DNA from 3 places in the Herbaspirillum sp. GCM10030257 genome. Region 1 is predicted to be linked to each of the others. Evidence: predicted binding sites of a transcription regulator. Region 1 holds the regulator's gene; each other region holds the start of a gene.
The links. Region 1 encodes sigma-54, which starts transcription at its own class of promoters, with help from an activator protein. Its sites were predicted from a motif close to TGGCANGNAANCTGCTTT; they were not measured.

Region 1 (7,402 bases):
TGCCATCTATCGGGAGGAAGAAAGACCGCTCACGTTGCCATGTGTTCAACAGAGGCTTGCATTGCGGCGATAAGTGATTGTTCACCTGGAAACGGCCTCATGCAAGTTCGCTTGAGCATCCTCAAAACCGCATTTTTTGTTTGGACTGGCAGAATTTTTGCTTTACTAATTCGTTTATACTTCCGGCATGAGTGTAACCGATGCAAAAACCCTGTCGAAAGCTTTTGATGCGAAAACTGCAGCCCGCGCGCTCGAACTCGCGCAAGAGACGCTGCAGATAGAAGCTGACGCCCTATTGGCCCTGAAAGCGCGCCTGTCCGAAGATAGATCCGACAGCTTTATCACTGCAGTCAGTTTGTTGCTGCAGTGCACCGGACGCGTGGTTGTTTCCGGTATCGGCAAGTCGGGACATATCGCCCGCAAAATCGCGGCGACGCTGGCCTCCACCGGCACACCCGCGCTGTTCGTGCATGCCGCCGAAGCTCTGCATGGCGACTTGGGAATGATTACCGACAACGACGTCGTGATTGCCATTTCCTATTCTGGCGAAGCGGCCGAATTCATTGCCATCATTCCTATCATCAAGCGTATGGGCGCGAAGCTGATTGCCATTACCGGTAATCCGGACTCCCGCTTGGCGCAGTTGGCTGATGTGCATATGAATGCACATGTGGACAAAGAGGCCTGTCCGCTGAACCTGGCACCGACGACCAGCACCACCGCGACGCTGGCACTGGGCGATGCGCTCGCGGTTGCACTGCTCGATGCCCGCGGTTTCCGTGAAGAAGACTTTGCGCGCTCCCATCCTGGCGGCGCCCTCGGACGCCGACTGCTGACCTATGTGCGCGATGTGATGCGTAGCGGCGACGCGGTACCCAGTGTCCCCGCCAATATCCCTTTAACTGCCGCCCTGTTGGAAATCACCAGGAAGGGCATGGCGATGACTGCCATCGTGGACGAACAGCAGCGCGCGATCGGCATTTTCACCGATGGTGACTTGCGACGCCTGATCGAAGCTGGCCAGGACCTCGGCAAGCTGACGATGGCGGACGTGATGCACGCCAATCCACGCACCGTCAATCCGAATCAACTCGCGGTCGAGGCGGTCGAGGTGATGGAAAGCTTCCGCATCAACCAGCTGCTGGTCGCCGATGACGCGGGCAAATTGGTCGGCGCATTGCATATTCACGATCTGACCCGTGCCAAGGTGATCTGATGCAGGACGATACGGTGACTCGCGCGGCGCGCGTACGGCTGATGATTTTCGATGTCGACGGCATCCTGACCGACGGCAGCCTGCACTATGGTGCCGACGGCGAACTGATCAAGACCTTTAACGTGCTCGACGGCCATGGCATCAAGCTGCTGCAGCAATCGGGGGTCGCTACGGCGATTATCAGCGCGCGCAAGTCGGCACTGGTAGCGAGGCGCGCGGCAGACCTTGGCATCCAGCACCTGTTTCAAGGCGTGCATGATAAGCGAACCGCCTTCGAGCAACTGCTGGTGCAAACCGGCCATGCCGCCGAGGTGTGCGGTTTCATTGGCGACGATGTGATCGACCTGCCCATCCTGTTGCGGGTTGGTTTCGCCGCCAGCGTGCCGAACGGACATCCGGAAGTGCAATCGCGCGTACATTATGTGACCCGAGCACATGGTGGCCGTGGCGCTGCGCGCGAACTATGCGATTTCATCCTGCGTGCGCAGGGTAACTATGAGGCGGCGCTGGCGCCGTATCTTGCATGAATGGCCGACGCTTTCGGCTGGTTGCCATCCTGGCACCCTTGGTGGCGCTGGCGCTGGGCAGCTTCTGGCTGTTTGAAGTGATGCGGCGAGCCACCAATGAAGTGATTCCGACCGCAAAACGTACCGAACCTGATTTTTACGTGGAAAAATTCAATTACGTCAAGCTGACCAAGACCGGCAAGGCGCAATACCACTTTTCGGGTGCAAAGATGACCCATAACCCGCTCGACGACTCGTATGATATCGAACTGCCTGTCGTCAACAACGTTGGCACCGGAGACCGTAGCAACAGCCCGCCGACGACCATCCGCGCCGAGAGGGCAACAGTTAACAGTGACAACAGCAAAATCCATATGTACGACAACGTCCGGGTGGACCGGCCGGCTAGCGGGAACTCGGAAGCGATGAAGGTCCGCTCGCAATATCTGCTGGTGCTGCCTGACGACGATATCGTCAAGACGGACAAGCCGGTGGAAATCCATCTTGGCCAGTCAGTGCTCACAGGCACTGGCATGGTTGCAAACAACGCGACACGCGAACTGCACCTGGCGAACAATGTTCATGGCACTTATCAAGCTCCGCAGCGCTAATTCGATATAACGTGATGCTTCTCTCTCGGGATTTTTGATGAAACGGTTTTTTTGGTTGTTTTTGTTACTGGGTGCGATCGCCGCAGGCGGTGTGCACGCGGAAAAAGCGGATTCCGAGAAGCCGACAAACGTTGAAGCCGATCAGATGGCCTATGACGACGTCAAACAGATCAACACTTTTACCGGCAATGTAGTCCTGACACGTGGCACGCTAATCATGAAGGCGTACAAGCTGACCGTGACGCAGGATCCGGCAGGGTATCAGTACGCAACCCTGCTGGCGCCGCCGGGCGGCCTGGCGACGTTTCGTCAGAAGCGGGATGGCGGCTCGGACCAGTGGGTGGAAGGACAGGCGGAACGTATCGAGTACAACGGCAAGACGGAAATCGTCAAACTGTTCTCGAAAGCGAAAATGCGCCGGCTGGAGGGAAAGAAGGCGACCGATGAAGTGGAAGGCGAGTTTATTTCCTATGACAGCCGCGCGGAATTCTTTACGGTCAACAACACGCCGACCGGGGAAACCAAGCCCGGTGGCGGACGGATCAAAGCGGTGATACAGCCGCGCACGGAATCGAAGGATAAGTAGCATGGCAAGCACATTGGTCGTCCGCGGCTTGCAAAAGAGTTATGGCACCCGTCAGGTGGTGCATGATGTATCGCTGCAGGTGGAAAGCGGCGAAGTGGTCGGCCTGCTGGGGCCGAACGGTGCCGGCAAGACCACTTCGTTTTACATGATCGTGGGACTGGTGCCGTCGGATGCAGGCGAGATCGACCTGGACGGCGTCGCCATCTCGCGCATGCCGATTCACCGGCGCGCGACGCTGGGCTTGTCCTACCTGCCGCAGGAGGCATCGGTATTTCGCAAGCTGACGGTAGAAGACAATATCCGCGCCGTGCTGGAATTGCAGCGGGTCGACGACAAACCCTTGCCGAAGGCCGAGATCGACAAGCGCCTCGGCAGACTGTTGTCGGACCTGCAGATCGAACGACTGCGCGAAAACCAGGCTTTGTCGCTGTCGGGTGGCGAGCGGCGACGCGTCGAGATTGCACGGGCGCTGGCAACCAATCCGCGCTTCGTGCTGCTGGATGAACCGTTCGCCGGCGTCGATCCGATCGCGGTGATTGAAATTCAGCGCATTGTGCGCTTTTTGAAGGAACGTGGCATCGGTGTGCTGATCACCGACCACAACGTACGGGAAACGCTGGGCATTTGCGATCGGGCTTATATTATTAATCAAGGCTCGGTCCTCGCAAGCGGACGTCCAGACGACATTATTGCCAACGAATCCGTGCGCCGCGTGTATCTCGGCGAACACTTCCGGATGTAGGGAAGAAACAGACAGGCATGAAACAGACTCTCCAACTTCGCGTATCGCAACATCTCGCGCTGACACCGCAGCTGCAACAATCGATCCGCTTGTTGCAGCTGTCGACGCTCGAGCTGCATCAGGAGCTGGAACAAATCCTTTCCGACAATCCGATGCTGGAGCGTGTTGACGATCCGCTCGACCATTCGGTACGGCTGCTGGCCGATGGCGCCATCAGTGCGCCGCCATCGGCCAGCAGTTCCGAAGCGCCCGCGGCTGATGCTTCGACGCCCAGTCGTGATGAACCAGAAGGCAGCTTTGAAGGCGGGGAATCAGGCGAAAATTCCAATGCGTCGGACAACGACTGGAGCTTCGACGACGTTGCACGCACTTCCAAGGCTCCGGAAGATGACGACGCCCGACCGCAGCTGGAAGCCCACGAGACCACCCTGCGCGAACACCTGCTGGAGCAGATGCGCCTGACCGTGCGCGAACCGCGTGATCGTGCCCTGGTCGAGCTGATCATCGATGCCCTCAACGACAATGGCTATCTCGACGAGTCACTGGAAGAAATCCATGCTCGGCTGCCGGCGGAACTCGAGATCGATCTCGATGACCTCAATGTGGCGCTCAAGATGCTGCAGAGTTTCGAGCCGGCCGGCGTCGGTGCGCGCAATGCATCGGAATGCCTGTCGATCCAGATCCGCCGTTTTCCCAAGGTACCGATGGTGACACGTCGCCGCGCACTGGAAATCGTCGAAAACTACCTGCCCTTGTTTGCTCAGCGAGACTTCAACAAACTGAAGAAGGCGCTCGATTGCGACGACGAAGACTTGCGCGAAGCGCAGTACGTGATCAAGCAATGCAATCCGCATCCCGGTGCACTGTACGCGTCGGATGCCTCCGATTATGTCGTCCCCGACGTGATCGTGAAAAAAACAAAAAACGGCTGGCAAGTCATGCTCAACCACGATGTGATGCCCCGGCTGCGCGTCAACGCCTTGTATGCCAACATCCTCAAGCAGAACAAGGGTGAGGGATCACTTTCGTCACAACTGCAGGAAGCCAAGTGGCTGATCAAGAATATGCGGCAGCGCTTCGATACCATCCTGCGTGTTGCACAGGCAATTGTTGACCGCCAGCGGAACTTTTTCTCGCATGGTGCGGTCGCCATGCGCCCCCTTGTCTTGCGTGAAATAGCTGATACACTAGGTTTACACGAGAGCACTATCTCTCGGGTAACAACTCAAAAGTACATGCTGACCCCCCACGGCATGTTTGAGTTGAAGTACTTCTTCGGTAGCCATGTCGCGACAGAAGCAGGGGGAGAAGCTTCTTCGACCGCGATCCGCGCCCTCATCAAACAATTGATAGGAGCAGAAGACCCCAAGAATCCATTTTCTGACAGCAAAATTGCAGATATGTTGGGGGAACAGGGCATGGTTGTAGCACGACGTACGGTCGCAAAATATCGCGAAGCCCTGAAAATCCCTCCAGTCAATCTGCGCAAATCCCTGTAGTTTTTGTTGTAGTGATGTTGCTGTGTTCCAGCGTAGCCCACCCACCTACGCTTTTCGGGGCACGTTTGCGAACCTCCAGCGACGCCAGCCATAGGAGCGCTGTATGAACCTCATAATCAGTGGACATCATCTGGAATTGACACCTGCCATTCGCGAATACGTCCAAAACAAACTGGACAGGATTATTCGACATTTCGATCATGTCATTGATATTGCAGTCATCCTCGGGGTTGAAAAGCCCTCTGAAAAAGATAAGCGGCAACGTGCCGAAGTCAATCTGCGCTTGAGAGGTAACGTCATACATGTGGAAAGTTTTGCCCACGACCTGTACGCGGCAATTGATACGCTGATCGACAAGCTCGACCGCCAGGTACTCAAATACAAGGCAAAAATACAGGATCATCAGTGTGAAGCGATAAAACGCATGCCGGAAACATCAACCACTGAAGAGAGTTGATCCACGCCGGATAATCCGGAAACGCAATGAAGGGCGCCAGAGGCGCCCTTTTTGGTTTCTGCAGCTTTATACCAATCCCAACCCGCCGGGCAACATGAAGTCGCGTCTTTTTCCGCATGCTGCTGAATCGACTGTCGGCGCAGCGACTGACGGCCTCCCCGCATAGTCGATAAAATAAAACGTTTCCATTCACGGCTCTCCGCTTTCATTCCCATGACTGAATTTGTCCGCACCACCATTACCAACCATATCGGCATCATCACATTGGACCGCCCCAAGGCGCTGAACTCCCTTTCTCTCGACATGGTGCGCGCCATCACGACGGCGTTGCTCGCCTGGCGCAATGACGCCAATGTGCGCGCCGTGCTGATTCACAGCAGCAGCGACAGGGCGTTTTGTGCCGGTGGCGATATCCGTTTTTTCCATGAAGCGGGCAGCACGACACCGCTGCGCGGAAGCGCATTGCTGGAAGACTTTTTTACCGAGGAATACGCGCTTAACCACCTCATCCACTTTTACCCCAAGCCGTATATTGCACTGATGGATGGCATCGTCATGGGTGGTGGCATGGGTGTCGCGCAAGGCGGTGAATCGAACCGGATACGTATTGTCACCGAACGCACGAAGATGGCGATGCCGGAAGTGAATATCGGCTTGTTTCCGGATGTCGGCGGCGGTTATTTCCTGTCACGCGTACCGGGGCAGCTGGGAACCTATCTCGGCGTAACCGGCGAAATCATCGGCGCTGCGGATGCCTTGTATGCGGAACTGGCCGATGTGTTTGTACCATCCACCGAGTTGCCTGCGCTGCTCGCCATGCTGGCGTCGACCTCGTCGGATGTGCGCGACGCTGTCGCGGAATTCGCGGCGCCATTCAAGGCGCAGGCCGCATCTTCGTCGAGCCGACTCGCGGCACAACGGGCGGCGATTGACCGGCATTTTGCTCATGATCGTGTAAGCGCAATTGCCGCATCGCTTGCAGGTGATAACAACGAGTTTGCGCAGAAGACGCTGGCCGTCGTGCAGAAACGTTCGCCGTTGATGATGTGCGTGACGCTGTCGCAGTTGCGGCGTGGTGTTAACATGAGCGTCGCCGATTGCCTGCGCATGGAACGCACGATGGTGCGGCGCAGTTTTGAAAATGGCGAAGTCCTCGAAGGAATCCGATCGGTCGTGATCGATAAGGACAACGCGCCAAAGTGGCATCCCGCTTCGATCGAGGAAGTGTCAGACAGCATGGTGGAACGCTTCTTCGAACCGGCATGGCCCGCACATGCGCACCCTTTACGGGATTTGTCCTGAACTGACCTACGTCTTTTCACGGCGATCCGACCGGGACTGCAGTGGTAACACCTCAATGGCTCAGATTTCACCAACCGTAAACAGTCGCCGGTGCTCCCGCATCGCATAGCGATCGGTCATGCCGGCAATATAGTCCGCCACCTTGCGCGCCTGCGCCTGTTCCCTGCCCGGTTCCATCACCTGATAGTCCGGCGGCAGCAGGCGCGGCTCTTCCATGAAGGCATTGAATAATTCGCGCACGATGCGTCGCGCCTTGCTGGTCATCCGATTGACCTGGTAATGGTGATACAGGTTGGACCGCAGGAAGCGCTTGAGGTCCACAGCTTCCTGGTTCATCGTGTCCGAAAAGGTAATCATTGCTGACGCACTGCGCACATCCTCGACCGTCCGCACGCCAGTTTGATCGATACGTGCCTGCGATGCCACGGTCAGATCCACGATAAGCGCATTGATCATCCGCCGTATCGTTTCATGAATCGCGCG
Region 2 (7,402 bases), on a different contig from region 1:
ATTGTCGATCTTCGGAAAGTAATCCTCGGAATGCAGGACACGCCCGGTCGCCTTTATCCAGTTGTCCAGGAAGACTGCCTGGAACTCGGATACCGCAGGTCCGCGCACCATAAAATGCGAATCACGCCAATGTTCCTTATCCTGCGCATTTCCATTCCACTGATCGGCGATGCCTACCCCGCCGGTGAAACCCACTTGTCCGTCCACGATGAGAAGCTTGCGATGTGTGCGGTTGTTCATTCGTGTCAGGTTGAGCCAATGCGGTTTATGGTAGCGCTCCACTTCGACTCCACCTTTGCGCATCTCTTCCAGCAAGGCCTCGTCCATTTTGGCGCTGCCAACCCAGTCAAGCAGGACGTGGACTTTAACGCCTGCCTGCGCGCGTTCACGCAAGGCTTCGGCGAAGCGTTTACCAATATCCCCCGACCAGTAGATATAGGTTTCAAAGGTGATTGTTTTACGGGCCGACCCGATAGCCTCCAGCATGGCCGGAAAAATCTCGACACCATTCTCAAGATGTTTAACCGTGTTTCCTTCAATGATGGTCGGCCCGAGAAGTACGCCCATTGATCGTAGATATTGCGGATCGGTAACGCTATACAGGCTTTCGACACGGGTATCTATCTTTTTTTCACCAGCGGAAAGATTTCCAAGCAACAGCATTGCGGCGGCTGTCACCAGCACCGCAGCGACGATATGGACAAAGTTAAAGCGATTTTTCACAAAAGCCCTACGCCCGACGGAATCCCTGGGCAGCAATGAGGAATATTCTTACTGTATTGCGTGCGACATTGCGGTGCCTTGCGAATGGTAAAGTTCCATGCTGGTGCGTAGCGTTGGTCCGATTTGGGGCACTGGATAAATTACGCGACACTCCGATGAAGCCCCTACGGTGCTGCCCGTAGCCAGCTTCCGCAAGTCGGGAAATGGCGAAAGGAGAGCGGCGCCCACAGACGCCGTTGAGGTCAGTCGTCCTTGGCTCCGTCTATGCCAAGTTCATGAATTTTGCGGGTGATCGTGTTGCGCCCTATGCCCAGCCGGATAGCAGCGTCGTTCTTGCGGCCATGCGTATGCTTGAGTGCGGTTTTGATCAGCGCCGACTCGAACTGGCGCCCCAAAGCATCCATCACTTCAGGCTGGCCAGCCGCCAGCATGTGAGCCGCTTCGGACTCCAGCAAGGCGATCCAGCCAGCCTTGTCGCTGACGGCCGCCGCATGGCCGTTGACAGGCGTCGGGGCCGGAGACGAGGAGGAAGACGCTGACATGGAAGACATGGTTGCAGGCGCATCGGCCAACGTCGGCATGAGCGGTGGCTGCACTGGCATGCTGACGGAGACAGGCATGCTCACACTCACAGGGGGCGGCACATAGTCCTGGCCATGGGTCAACTCCTGCGGCAGGTCCTTGACCTCGACCGTTTGCCCGGGCGCCATCACGGTAATCCAGTTACACAGGTTTTCCAGCTGTCGCACATTGCCCGGCAAATCGAGACTGGCGAGAAATTGCATCGCGCCATCGGACATGCGCTTGGCTTCGACGCCGAGCTGCTTTGCGCTTTGCGCCAGGAAGTGACGGGTCAGCAGCGGAATGTCTTCGCGGCGCTCACGCAGACTGGGCAAACGCAGCCGAATCACGTTCAGGCGGTGGTACAAGTCTTCGCGGAACAGGCCTTCTTTCACCCGCTGTTCCAGGTTCTGATGCGTCGCCGCGATCACGCGGACGTTTGCCTTCAAGGGCTGATGCCCGCCGACGCGATAGAAATGACCATCTGACAGCACGCGCAGCAGGCGCGTCTGTAAATCAAAGGGCATATCGCCGATTTCATCAAGGAAGAGCGTACCGTTTTCTGCCTGTTCGAATCGGCCGCGCCGTGTCGCTTGAGCGCCAGTAAACGCGCCGCGCTCGTGGCCGAACAATTCCGATTCAAGCAGGTCCTTGGGAATCGCCGCCGTGTTCAGCGCGATGTATGGCTGGGTCGCACGCGGACTGTGCTTGTGCAATGCGCGCGCCACCAGTTCCTTGCCGGTACCGGATTCGCCGGTGATCAGCACCGTCACGTTCGATTGCGACAGGCGCCCGATCGCACGGAAAACGTCCTGCATGGCGGGAGCCTGGCCGAGGATTTCGGGTGTCTCGGCCGACACCTGTTCGACGCCAGACTCACGCAGGCTTTCTTCCAGCGCGCGGCGTATCAGTTCAACTGCCTTATCGATATCGAAAGGCTTGGCGAGATATTCGAACGCACCACCCTGAAATGCCGCCACGGCCGAGTCGAGATCGGAAAACGCCGTGATCACAATGACCGGCAAGCCTGGATACTTGGCCTTGACCACCTGCAGCAGTTCGAGGCCGGACTCACCTGGCATGCGGATATCGGACACCAGTACCTGCGGCACGCTGGTCTGCAGTGCTTCGAGCGCTTCACGTGCATTCGGAAAGCTTTTGGTAGCGAGATTTTCGCGGGCAAGGGCCTTTTCGAGTACCCAGCGAATTGATTCGTCGTCGTCGACAATCCAGATTGGCTTCATATTTTCGTTTGTATCCCGCGTCATAAGGCATTGATCAAAGCCGGCCCGTTATTCAGGGCAGCGGTATCAGTATTCTGAAATCGGTGCATCCCGGCTTGCTCTGGCATTCGATAACGCCCATGTGCTGCTGGACGAACGTCTGTGCGAGAGTCAGGCCCAGTCCACTGCCGCCTTCCCGGCCCGATACCAAGGGATAGAAGATGCGATCCTGGATGTCGGGTGGGATGCCCGGCCCGTTGTCGATAATATGCAAGTCTAATGCCAGCCTGTAACGAATCTTCGCGAGCGTCACCTGGCGTGCGACCCGGGTCTGCAAAGTAATCTGCGCGTCGCCGTCTTTCATGCGGGACGACAGTGCCTGCGCAGCGTTGTGCGCGATGTTCAACACTGCCTGGATCAGTTGCTCCTTGTCGCCGCGGAATTCGGGCACCGACAGGTCGTAGTCGCGCTTGATGGTCAGACCATTGGGGAATTCGGCGACGATCAGGCTCCGCACGCGCTCGCAGACTTCATGGATGTTGACGTCACCGACGATATGCGGACGACGATGCGGCGCAAGAAGACGATCAACTAATGTCTGCAAGCGATCAGCTTCCTTGATGATGACCTGGGTGTATTCGCGCAATTCCTTCAACTGTCTTTCGGGCAGTTCAAATTCCAGTAATTGCGCGGCGCCACGGATACCGCCGAGCGGGTTCTTGATTTCATGCGCGAGGTTGCGGATCAGTTCTTTGTTGGCCTGGCTCTGGTCGAGCAGGCGTTCTTCGCGGTCGAGCTTGAGTTGCTGGACATTTTCCCGTAGTTCGATCAGCACCGGCGTGTCAGGATTGTCGAGCGCCGTGACGATCACATGGACCTGCAGCGATTCACGCCCCGCCCGCTCCAGCGTCAGGTCAAGACGCTTGTCGGCAAAGCGATGCTGTACGGCTTCCTCGAAAATTTCGGACAGGTGGTCTCCGTTCAAAAACAGATCTTCCAGTTTCTGGCTCACGAGAGCCCTGGCCGAGCTCTCGAACAAGTTTTCCGCCGCCGCATTGGCATAGGTGATACGGCTTTCCGGATCGAGGATGATGACCGCCGAGGAAAGCAGATCCAGTCCATCCAGGGGATTTCGCGTTGTTTTCACATTCATCCAAAAGTAAAGGGCCGCGTAGGCGGCCCTTGTTATGCAAGCGTCATACCTGAAGCGCGCATTGCTATTTTAGATTACCAATCTCGCGTTTTAGTGCCTCGATATTCTTTTCGCTGCGGCTGATATCGTCCTTCATGGTCGCAACGCGTTCCTGGTATTTCGCATAATTGCGCTCATCGCCACGGCGTTCCGGCTCGCCATTGTTAAATTCCTTTTTCAGGTTCGCAAGCTTCTGCTCCTCGCTCTTCATTTCATCTGCGAGGATCTGGCGGCGGTCGTTGTCACGGGTTTTCTGCGTGTCGCCATCGACTTTCGGGAAATCCGACGGCGATGCCGACGGCTTTGCCGCAGCGGTCTGGACAACGGGTTTGCGCGCTGTTGGTGGCGCGGGAATCATGGTGATGCCGGGAAGATCAATCTTTTTGCAGCCCTTGGTAGTGCCAGTATTTTTGTATTCCTTCTTGCCAGTCTCGTCGACACAAAGAAATACCTCGCTCTGTGCATGGACATGTCCGGCAGCGGCTGCAACTAAGGCCAGTCCAATCAATTGTTGTTTCATAATCTTTCTGCGTGGAAACAGTAAAGGTGCTTACAAGTTTAGGACAAGTAGCGGCCCTTTACAAACATTCGAACTCAGAACGACTTATAGCACAACAGTTCCGTACGACAAAAAAGGGGAAGCCGAAGCTTCCCCTTTCTGCAACAGTCGAACGATCGATCAGTCTACCTTGCGTACTTGTTGCCAGGCACGCAAGCTTGCAAGCTCGATCTATCTGCGCGTCTTACAGCGAGTAATACATGTCGAACTCGATCGGGTGCGTGGTCATGCGGAAGCGCTGGACTTCCGTCATCTTCAGTTCGATATACGCATCGATCATGCTGTCGCTGAACACGCCGCCACGGGTCAGGAACTCGCGGTCCTTGTCCAGGTACTCGAGCGCCTGGTCGAGCGACGAGCACACTGTCGGGATCAGCTTGTCTTCTTCCGGCGGCAGGTGGTACAGGTCTTTGGAAGCTGCTTCGCCCGGATGGATCTTGTTCTGCACGCCGTCCAGACCTGCCATCAGCAATGCAGCAAAGCCCAGATACGGGTTCATCAGAGGATCCGGGAAACGCGCTTCGACGCGGCGACCCTTAGGATTGGCAACGTGCGGAATACGGATCGAAGCCGAACGGTTACGCGCCGAGTAAGCGAGCTTGACCGGTGCTTCATAGCCAGGAACCAGACGTTTGTACGAGTTGGTGCCCGGATTGGTGATCGCGTTCAGTGCACGGGCGTGCTTGATGATGCCGCCAATGTAATACAGTGCGAAGTCGGACAGGCCTGCGTAGCCGTCGCCTGCGAACAGGTTCTGGCCATCCTTCCAGACGGACTGGTGCACGTGCATACCGGAACCGTTGTCACCAACGATCGGCTTCGGCATGAAGGTCGCTGTCTTGCCGTAGGTATGGGCAACGTTCCAGATCACATACTTCATGTTCTGCGTCCAGTCGGCACGCTCAACCAGTGTCGAGAACTTGGTACCCAATTCGTTCTGGCCAGCGCCGGCGACTTCGTGGTGGTGAACTTCAACCGGAATGCCCATCGCTTCGAGGATCAGGGACATTTCCGAACGCATGTCCTGGAAGCTGTCGACCGGCGGAACCGGGAAGTAGCCGCCCTTGACGGTCGGACGGTGGCCGGTGTTGCCGCCTTCGAGCTTGTCGCCGGTGGTCCACGACGCTTCTTCGGAATCGATCTTCACGAAGCAGCCGGACATGTCGATCTTCCAGCGAACGCTGTCGAAGATGAAAAATTCAGGTTCCGGGCCGAAGTAGGCGGTATCGCCCAGGCCGGAGGACTTGAGATAGGCTTCAGCACGCTTGGCGATGGAACGTGGATCGCGGTCGTAACCCTTGCCGTCGGACGGCTCGATAACGTCACACTGCATGAACAGCGTGGTTTCTTCCATGAACGGGTCAATGTTGGCGGTACTGGGATCCGGCATCAACAGCATGTCAGAAGCTTCAATGCCTTTCCAACCGGCGATCGAGGAACCATCGAAGGCGTGGCCCGAGTCGAATTTGTCCATGCCGAACTGCGAAATGGGAACGGTAACGTGTTGTTCCTTGCCTCGGGTGTCTGCAAAACGAAAATCAACGAATTTGACTTCGTTGTCTTTCGCCAACTTCAAGACCTCTGCGGCCGTACGTGCCATGCGAATCTCCTAAATGAGCAAAATGTGTCTTAGATATGCGGATAATTTTGAGTCGATGGTATCCGCCGTGCTGCAAGCGCAGTACACATCGAAGTGCGACCGAAACTCAGGCCGGAATGATAGCAGATTCCATGCCACCAACTTGAGAAATCACAAATGCCACGCACCGTCCTGATGCACGCAAATTAGCGGAAATAGTGCGACGTTGAAACATATTTCTTGGCATTTAGGCTAGGCAAACCCATCCCCATTTCGGTGCGTTTTTGCCTCGAATCCCCAACTTGGTGCAAAAGCATCTGACAGGCCAGAAATACGCACGGTTTTTGTGCATTGCGATGTCAGTCTAGTTCATGCGTCGCCGGGATAAAATAGCAAATTGAACATGCGGTAAATTGCTTATTCACTCCAACGAAATTCGAACCATCATGGACATACTCGACAAGGCTCGCGAACGCGGGCAGGAAAATCAACTTCCGTATGCGGGTGCTGTTACCCCCTCGGAGGCTTACGCCCTTCTCCAGACTAACCCGAATGTCAAACTCGTCGACGTCAGGACCAACGCGGAGCGCGACTGGGTTGGTCGTGTGGCCATCCCTGAGGACCAGCATGCCGCGGTGCAGTGGAGCACTTATCCCGGCGGCGTACCAAACCCGGCTTTCATGGATGAACTGGCGCAGACTGCTGACAAGAATCAGATCTTGCTGTTTTTGTGCCGCTCTGGTGTCCGTTCTCGTCACGCGGCCAAACTGGCAACCGAGAACGGCTATCCCCATTGCTTTGACATACTGGAGGGTTTTGAAGGCGACAAGGATGCCGACGGCCATCGAAAATCCGTGGGAGGCTGGTGCAAGGCCGGCCTGCCCTGGGTCGGTGCCTGAGGTTATTAAATCGCCTGCAGATCGACTCAATGCCCGGAGGTGCCTTGCCGCAGGTTTGGCGCCTCCGCCTGCATCAATGACGCTACCCGGCGACGGACGAAATTGATGTGGCTGCGAAGTCCATATAATTCATCGGCAAATGACAACGGAATGGAGATGCGATTGACGCGTTCCTCAATGTCGTTCAGTCTTTGCAACTGGGCGGGATAGACTTCAGCCTGTTTTTCGGGCGGCACTTCTTCGATCGCTTGTTCAACCGCACGTAACTGGCCGTACCAGCGATAGACGCGAGAGCGCACTTTCCATACGTAGATTGGCGGAATGATCCGCGACAGCGGCAGGATCAACGCACCAAGCGCCACGACCACCACCCACATGCGCTCAAAAAAATTGGCCAGCCAGAACGGCAGATATCGCTGCAACAACGGCGGCCCGTTCTTGTAGAACTTCTGCGCCGCCGGCGAGACAGGAATTTCGGTATAGCTTGCCGTCGGAAACTCATCCTTCCTGTTGAACCAGCCCGCATTTCCATGGATGGTTGTCGCAGCCTCAACAAACAGGTCGATGATGGCGGGATGCAGGTCCGACCGCGCCACCAGCGTCGCGGTCGGCGCGATCAAATGGTAATCCTTGGGAGGAAGATCTTTGCCAAGGTCGACGATCCCG
Region 3 (7,402 bases), on a different contig from region 1:
TTTTTCGAGGTCGAGAAGCGGGCCGTTCAGGGCCGTGACGAGATGCGGAACCATATAAAACCTTCCAAATAGGTAAAGCGCTTGCAAACCGGCTGAATCAGCTGCACGCGCCGCGCGAGGCGTGTATGCGTGGCGGTCGGGGCAAATCCGGAGCCGATTTCCGGACAGGCTCTCCTCGGCGTTGCAGTTCCCGACGCTACCGCCTTCATGTCGGGGCGGATAAGCGCTTTTCAACGGCTATGGGTCTTGCAACATCGGAGCGATAACGATTCTAATGGTAATCCTTGTTTTGCGTCGGACGGGGCATGGAAAGTGCCAATTCGGCCACGGATGCCGAAATTTGTAATCGGGTGGGAGGATTTACGGACGACTTGCCGGTCAAAGTTCGTGTCTTTACCGCAACAAAATGCTTGTCAAAGTGCATGTTGATCACAAAAAAAGCGCCTCCGTGGAGGCGCTTTCAAGGCCTGCTTGCACAGGCGGGAAATACTTTGCTGCTAGGCCGGCTGGCGATCAGGAGTGATAAGCCGACTCGCCGTGGCTGGAGATATCAAGACCTTCGCGCTCTTCTTCTTCCGGCACGCGCAGACCGACGATCAGGTCAACCAGCTTGTAGGCGATGAATGCCACCACGCCGGACCAGATCACTGTCGTCAGGACGCCCTGGAACTGGATCCACACCTGACCTGCGATCGAGTAGTCGTCCGCAACTTTGTTGGCAACATAGTCATAGATGCCAGCGCCACCGAGGGAGGGCGCCGCGAACACGCCGGTCAGCAGTGCGCCGAGGATACCGCCGACGCCATGCACGCCAAACACGTCGAGGGAGTCATCGGCACCCAGCATGCGCTTGAGGCCATTGACGCCCCACAGGCAGATGATGCCAGCCAGCAGGCCGATCACCAGGCCACCCATCACGCCGACGAAACCGGCCGCCGGGGTGATTGCCACCAGGCCAGCGACAGCACCGGATGCGGCACCCAGCATTGATGGCTTGCCTTTACCCATCCATTCGCCAAAGCTCCAGGACAGCGTTGCTGCCGCGGTCGCCAGCAGTGTATTGACGAAAGCCAGGGCAGCGGTACCGCCTGCTTCGAGTGCCGAGCCGGCGTTGAAACCGAACCAGCCAGCCCACAGCAGCGATGCGCCAACCATGGTCAGTGTCAGAGAGTGCGGCGCCATCGACTCCTTGCCGTAGCCGACACGCTTGCCAATCACGTAAGCGCCCACCAGGCCGGCGATCGCAGCGTTGATGTGAACCACGGTACCGCCTGCGAAGTCGAGCGCGCCCTTCTGGAACAGCCAGCCGGCGGCGGCAGTCGCCTTTTCCGCTGCAGCCGCATCGGTGTAGGCATCCGGACCAGGCCAGAACCAGACCATGTGCGCCACTGGCAGGTACGAGAAAGTGAACCACAGCACGACGAACAGCAGTACAGCGGAAAACTTGATGCGCTCGGCGAAGGCGCCGACGATCAGGCCGCAAGTAATGGCTGCGAAGGTTGCCTGGAACGCCACGAACACGAACTCTGGAATCACCACACCCTTGCTGAAGGTGGCGGCCACCGATTCAGGTGTAATGCCCTTCAGGAACAAGCGGTCGAAAGAGCCGATGAAGCTTCCGCCTTCCGTGAACGCGAGCGAGTAGCCGTAGATGCACCACAACACCACGACCAGCGAGAAGATCACAAAGACCTGCATCAGGATCGACAGCATGTTCTTGGTGCGAACCAGTCCGCCATAGAACAGTGCCAGGCCGGGAATGGTCATCAGGATCACGAGGACCGTGGCGATCATCATCCAGGCAGTGTCGCCTTTGTTGGGAACCGGTGCCGGCGCAGCTGCGTCGGCCGCTGCCGCGGGTGCGGCAGGAGTGGCTGCAGCAGCTGGTGCGGCTGCGGGCGCTGCGGGTTCAGCAGCGGGAGCAGCGGCTTGCGCTACCACGATGGCTTCGGATTTGGCCGCAGGTTCATCTGCGGCCATCGCCGGCTGCGCAAAGCCGACTGCGAACAGCAGCGTGCTGGTCGCGAGGAAGCTTGCCAATAATTTTTTCATCTGGGTCTCCTTAGAGGGCTTCTTGGCCGGTCTCACCGGTACGGATACGGACGACTTGCTGCAGGTCGTAAACGAAAATCTTGCCGTCGCCAATTTTGCCGGTGCGTGCCGCGCCTTCGATGGCTTCGATGGCGCGCTCAACGATGGCGTCGTCGACTGCGGCTTCAATTTTGGTCTTGGGCAGGAAATCGACGACATATTCGGCGCCTCGGTAGAGCTCGGTGTGGCCCTTCTGGCGACCGAAACCCTTGACCTCGGTGACGGTGATGCCCTGCACACCGATTGCCGACAGGGACTCGCGTACTTCGTCCAGTTTGAACGGTTTGATGATCGCAGTGATGAGTTTCATGGAAACCTCCTGGGGGATTAGAACGTTTTGGAAAGCGACAATACAGCCGTTGTCTTGCCCAGGTCGCGTGACTTGGTACCGTTGGTCGCGGTGTAAAAGGCTTCATCCGCATTGGTGCCGACCACTGCCAGGCCCAATGTCGCAAAGCCGAAATCGCGTGCGACGCCGACCTTGTAATCGGTGTAATCGAACTCACCATAGCGACGAACCTTCTGGTGACCGACGTGGAAGGTCAAAGTAGTCTTTTCAGCGATCTCGAAGTTGGCTGCCAGGTCGAGGTAACCAGATCCCTTGGAGCCGCCGCGCGGTGCGAACGCCGTCGTGCTGTTGAGGCCGAAGAAGTCGCTCACGCCATGGCTGTACTTGGCGGAGAACCACTTGTAAGTCGCGCCGATATAGATCTCCGTGTTGTCGAATTTTTCGCCGGTGGTGCCGATGGTCGCACCTGGGTAGTAGTAGTACAGAAGGCCGACGTCGGCAGTAAGGTCTTCCACCGGCGTAAACTTGTAACCGGCGTAAAAGTCCATTTCGAGGCTGGCGCCGCCGGGGTACTGAACGCCGCTGACGTTCGAGTTCCAGTTACCGACGTAAAAGCCGCTGCTGTGCGCATAATCAAAACCGCCCTGGATTGTCGGCTTTCCGAAGGTCTGGGAGATGCCACGGAAACGATAGTCGCTGGCCAGGGTCAAGTTACCTGTAAAGCTATGTTCCGGTGTTTCAGTGACCGCAGCCTGCTGTGCCGAAGCGGAACCAGAAAAAGTGGCGCAGATGGCGGCAGCAAGAATTATTTTTTTCATGTCATTCCCTTTTTGTCGGTGAAAATACGTGGCATTGCATTTATCCAACTACTTAGCAGGACTCATGCCACCGTTTTCGTGCCACAATTGCGTTATCAGAATTTCTATTTTTTGGACTGTCGGCAACTAAACGCACTGCGGTTGGAAGCCCGCGCCACCAAGGCGCACCACGTTGAAGCAGCAGTCGCCATATCGCACCAATGAGGTGCGCCTTTCTTAAGCAAGGATTGATGATGAACAAGAATGATTTTTTTAATGACCTGCAAAACAAGATCAATCAGGCGATCGAAAACTCACCGATGAAGGATGTCGAGAAAAACGTGAAGGCGATGATGAGCCAGGGCTTTTCCAAGCTGGACCTGGTGACGCGCGAGGAATTCGATATCCAGGCGCAGGTACTGGCCAAGACCCGTGCCAAACTCGAAGCGCTGGAAGCCCGCGTGACCGAACTCGAAGCACAGCTGAAAAAGCCTTGACCCTGCGCTTGCCACTCCGGCAAGCCATAAGCGAAAACTGCAAGCCCCAATCGCCTCACGTGTAGTGGCATGCATTGCCCATGCATTGCGCACGTCGCAGGCATGCCAATACCTGTGCCTATGCCATTGGCCGCTCACGCCTATCGCGCGGCATGCAAACAACAACAACATGAGGTTCAATGAGCTTAGCTGTATTGAAGAGCCGCGCCCTGTCGGGCATGCAGGCTCCCGAAGTGACCGTCGAAGTCCATCTGGCCAATGGCCTGCCCTCTTTCACCATTGTCGGTTTGCCCGACACCGAAGTGAAGGAATCCAAGGACAGGGTTCGCGCCGCGCTGCAAAACGCCCGTTTTGAATTCCCCGCCCGACGCATCAAATGTTGTCAACCGCATTTCCCACAAAATGAACTAGGTAGCGCACACCACGCCGGAAGTTTTACAACTTTCGGTTTGGCCTCGAGCCGGCCCGGAGGGCAGAATCTGCCGCCTAAAAAGACTAAAAATGTTCTATGTAATTCTTTTACCTAACTTGAGGTGGCCGCTTCAAGCGTCAGCTCGGCAGTTCTAGGCGGTTTCACGCAGTTGCGCTGGCCAAGAGATCTGGCTGTCGTCCAGGCGCTCTTTTCCTGTAAGCTTTTGGCACGTGTGAGTGAACTGGCATGGCTATGATGAATGCTAGCTGCTCGCAGTCTTGAGATTTCGACATTGGATGAAGGTAAACTTTTGTACGGTGTTCCCTCTGAGGGAAGTCCTTCTCCGATTAGGATTGAGCTTTTGCTGTCCGGGTCCAACGCATGTAATGGGTCGTCGCTTGTACTACATATTTGGTGAAAAAGATGATTAAAATTCCATCCACTGTTGGTGCTGCCGATGCGATGATGGCTCAATTGCCAGATGAAGCAACAGATTTCAGTTTAGATGCAACATCAATGTTGTCGTTACCCAGGTTTCCAATTGAGGAAATCGCACGTGCGCAGTGTTTAAATTCATGGATCAGTAAGGTACCTATTTCGCTTGGTACCGTAAGCTATGACGGGCCGGGCGAAGCTCGTGATGTGCTGAGAATGTTAGGGACAAGCCCTCTTGGGCTAATGTTGGTGGCGCGGCGCCGTGAATGGTTTCCTCCTGAGGATTTCAAGCGGTTAAAAACGATACGGGCTGATTATTTCGAGCAGCTGCATAGCTGGCCAGATCTGGCCCGTCGGGACTCCACTTTCATCCTTTGTGATGACGCATACAGCAAGGGTTTGCCATCACCGCTCTACGATTCTGCTGGCAGTCTGAGAAGCGATACTTATTTTGAAAAGTTCGTACCGACACTGGTAGAAAGTGTGATGCAGGCGGAGAGCTTGCGCGGAGAAATTAACACGCAATCGTCCTTGCTAACAACGCTACTTTATGAACTGGTAAAAAACACGCACGACCACGCTCTTTACACGGCAGAAGGTGAAGGTATAGAGGATTCGGTGCGGCTTGTATTGTCTAGGTATTACAAACTGGATGATCTGGATATCCCTGTGCCAGCGAAGAATGCAAAGGAACCTCTCGAGCCTCACATTGCTTTCGTAAAAGCGCTTAAGCAAAAAAGCAACGACAGTATGAGGGATAAAAATAAGAAGACCTTTCGAGGAATTTTGGAGTTTTCTGTTTTGGATAGCGGCCCTGGATTTGTGGGTAGCTGGCTTAAACGCAAGATAGCTAGCGATGAAGACATTTCTGTCGAATACAAAGCGGTACTTGACTGTCTTCGAGCCGGGCACAGCACGGCGCGGAATCCAAATCGGGGGCTTGGGCTAAGTGACGTACTTCGTGCACTTCGCGCTTTGGATGGATTTATCAGAATTAGGACAAATCGCATCTCGGTCTACCGAGACTTTATGCTGCTGCGTGACGATAAGAGGGAACCGGTCGAGGAACATCTCCATGATTGGAAGCGAGGCGTTTCTTCGAAAGCAAGTATCTTCGGCAATATGACTGGAGCAGCAGTTTCAGTCCTGGTTCCTGTGGAGGCGTGATGTCAAATTTCGCCCTATATGATCATTACTGTTCGGGACAAAGTGCGTCGAGCTTCACGAGGCAGATATCTATTGTCTTGCATGCCAATGCACAGGACGTCGAAGACATTTCCCGTGGTATCGCTAAGCATCTGCGCCAAAACGCTGCGCCTGCCAAAGTGGTAGTTTTCGGTTTCTTACACCATGTCGGTGTTATTGAGGCGCTATTGACAGCGGGCTCACCATTTCAGGAGAGGCTTAGGTTTTCTTGGGGGCAGGCAGCACCGGATGGAGCCTGTTTTGGCATCGTGCGAACAGGGGCTCCTAGCGCCTATCAAGCCGTAGGCAACGCCAAGGCAAGCCCAGAAGAGCTTGAGCTAGAGGTCAGCCATGCGGCGACAATGACTGCTCAGTGCATCTTCAAAATGTCTGGTTGCTTACAAGAAGCGCCGAGGGGCAGTCATTACAGCAAAACGTCTAAGTCACATAGCCTCGCTTTTATCCGTGCTTCGAATGCCCTGATCCGCTCTCAACACACGTTGACGATTGCATATTGGTTGCAGTCGTTCGTATCGCAGCCAGCGCGACGAATACTGATTGACACCTCGGCTATTGCATCAGCAGTCTATGCAGCGTGCCATCTTGCGATTAATGCTGGCTACATATCAGAAATGCCCGTAATTGACTCGTTCCGGTCTTACGAGGGTCTGTCGGACGAAGATCTCGAAGATGTTAAAAATACTCTGTTCGTGATTTCGGCAAGCACTTCTGGAAACCTTGCGTGTGAAGCTTTCAGCCGAGGTGTTAAGCCAGATCGCCTCATTACGCTTTACCTGCTTGCCAATCACCTACCTGAGCAGCAAGCTCTTTGTTTGCTTCGAAAAGATGAGGAGAAAAATCCCGAAGGCCTTCCGTTGATTCCAGGTTGGAAGGAGGGAGCCTGCGCGCTATGTGACCAAGGGCTAGCCAAAATCCAAATTGGAGGCGACCTTTTCCTTACCTCTCTCCCAAAGACCGAAGAGGTTTCTATCCTTAAAAAGCATCTTCCTTCGTCGCAGCGAGACATCATCTCTCGCTTCGCTGGATTAGGGGTTTTTAAGGTTCATCGCAGGATTGGAGATCGCACCTGCGAGATGGTCATAGACTTAGGTCCTCTACTTGATCCAGACGTTCCTGGAGTACCTGCAGTCACAGAATTCCAAAAAGATTGGGATCGTCTGATGCGATCCAACGTAGCGGCAAATGCTTCCCACTTGGTTTTCCCTGCATACCCTGAAAGTGATACGTTAGCCAACAGTCTATACTCGTATGCTTCCGAGCTTCTGAGAAATGAATCATTTACGCCAACGCAGGGAAACCAACTCGTAGGCGCCGTAAAAGTGCCGAACGGATCTGCTGTTGTTGTTGCAGCGTGCGTCGATGATCCAGTAGAAATGATGGGGATTAACAGGGATTTACGTAATGTAATTCCTGGGGGGACAGCAGCATATTTTGTACCGTTTTTGCGAGCGCGGACAGAAGCTGAGGCGAAGAACGTCACTACAAATCTCACCTACGGTGATCGTGGTGCTGGTACCTACTCGTTATACAAAATGTACGATGTGTTCTTACCTGAGGAACGTCTTGAAGATCCTTGGGATATTGAACTCAAATATCTGTTGAAGCTTTCCGAATGGCTTGACGATGAAAATGAATCTATTCCATTACAGATTCTAGAAAGAAGATCCAGCTTACG

Region 2: the regulator sigma-54 is predicted to act here: its motif matches at 5,978-5,995, upstream of glnA (type I glutamate--ammonia ligase).
Region 3: the regulator sigma-54 is predicted to act here: its motif matches at 3,251-3,268, upstream of ACFQUU_RS26025 (TorF family putative porin).

What each region holds. Positions count from the first base shown of each region.
Region 1 covers NZ_JBHTDH010000006.1:234,346-241,747, reverse strand. The annotation lists gene ACFQUU_RS11955 (SIS domain-containing protein) at 188-1,216, shown strand; gene ACFQUU_RS11950 (KdsC family phosphatase) at 1,216-1,743, shown strand; gene lptC (LPS export ABC transporter periplasmic protein LptC) at 1,740-2,333, shown strand; gene lptA (lipopolysaccharide transport periplasmic protein LptA) at 2,371-2,919, shown strand; gene lptB (LPS export ABC transporter ATP-binding protein) at 2,921-3,661, shown strand; gene ACFQUU_RS11930 (RNA polymerase factor sigma-54) at 3,679-5,160, shown strand; gene hpf (ribosome hibernation-promoting factor, HPF/YfiA family) at 5,264-5,617, shown strand; gene ACFQUU_RS11920 (enoyl-CoA hydratase/isomerase family protein) at 5,831-6,919, shown strand; gene ACFQUU_RS11915 (deoxyguanosinetriphosphate triphosphohydrolase) at 6,980-7,402, opposite strand, start outside.
Region 2 covers NZ_JBHTDH010000003.1:248,357-255,758, forward strand. The annotation lists gene cls (cardiolipin synthase) at 1-663, opposite strand, end outside; gene ntrC (nitrogen regulation protein NR(I)) at 966-2,528, opposite strand; gene glnL (nitrogen regulation protein NR(II)) at 2,581-3,654, opposite strand; gene ACFQUU_RS05835 (DUF4124 domain-containing protein) at 3,725-4,219, opposite strand; gene glnA (type I glutamate--ammonia ligase) at 4,443-5,858, opposite strand; gene ACFQUU_RS05845 (rhodanese-like domain-containing protein) at 6,284-6,736, shown strand; gene ACFQUU_RS05850 (TAXI family TRAP transporter solute-binding subunit) at 6,763-7,402, opposite strand, start outside.
Region 3 covers NZ_JBHTDH010000035.1:13,393-20,794, reverse strand. The annotation lists gene gshA (glutamate--cysteine ligase) at 1-54, opposite strand, end outside; gene ACFQUU_RS26035 (ammonium transporter) at 514-2,052, opposite strand; gene ACFQUU_RS26030 (P-II family nitrogen regulator) at 2,063-2,401, opposite strand; gene ACFQUU_RS26025 (TorF family putative porin) at 2,419-3,198, opposite strand; gene ACFQUU_RS26020 (accessory factor UbiK family protein) at 3,432-3,674, shown strand; partial or broken gene ACFQUU_RS26015 (magnesium chelatase domain-containing protein) at 3,854-4,048, shown strand; gene ACFQUU_RS26010 (hypothetical protein) at 4,510-5,688, shown strand; gene ACFQUU_RS26005 (hypothetical protein) at 5,688-7,402, shown strand, end outside.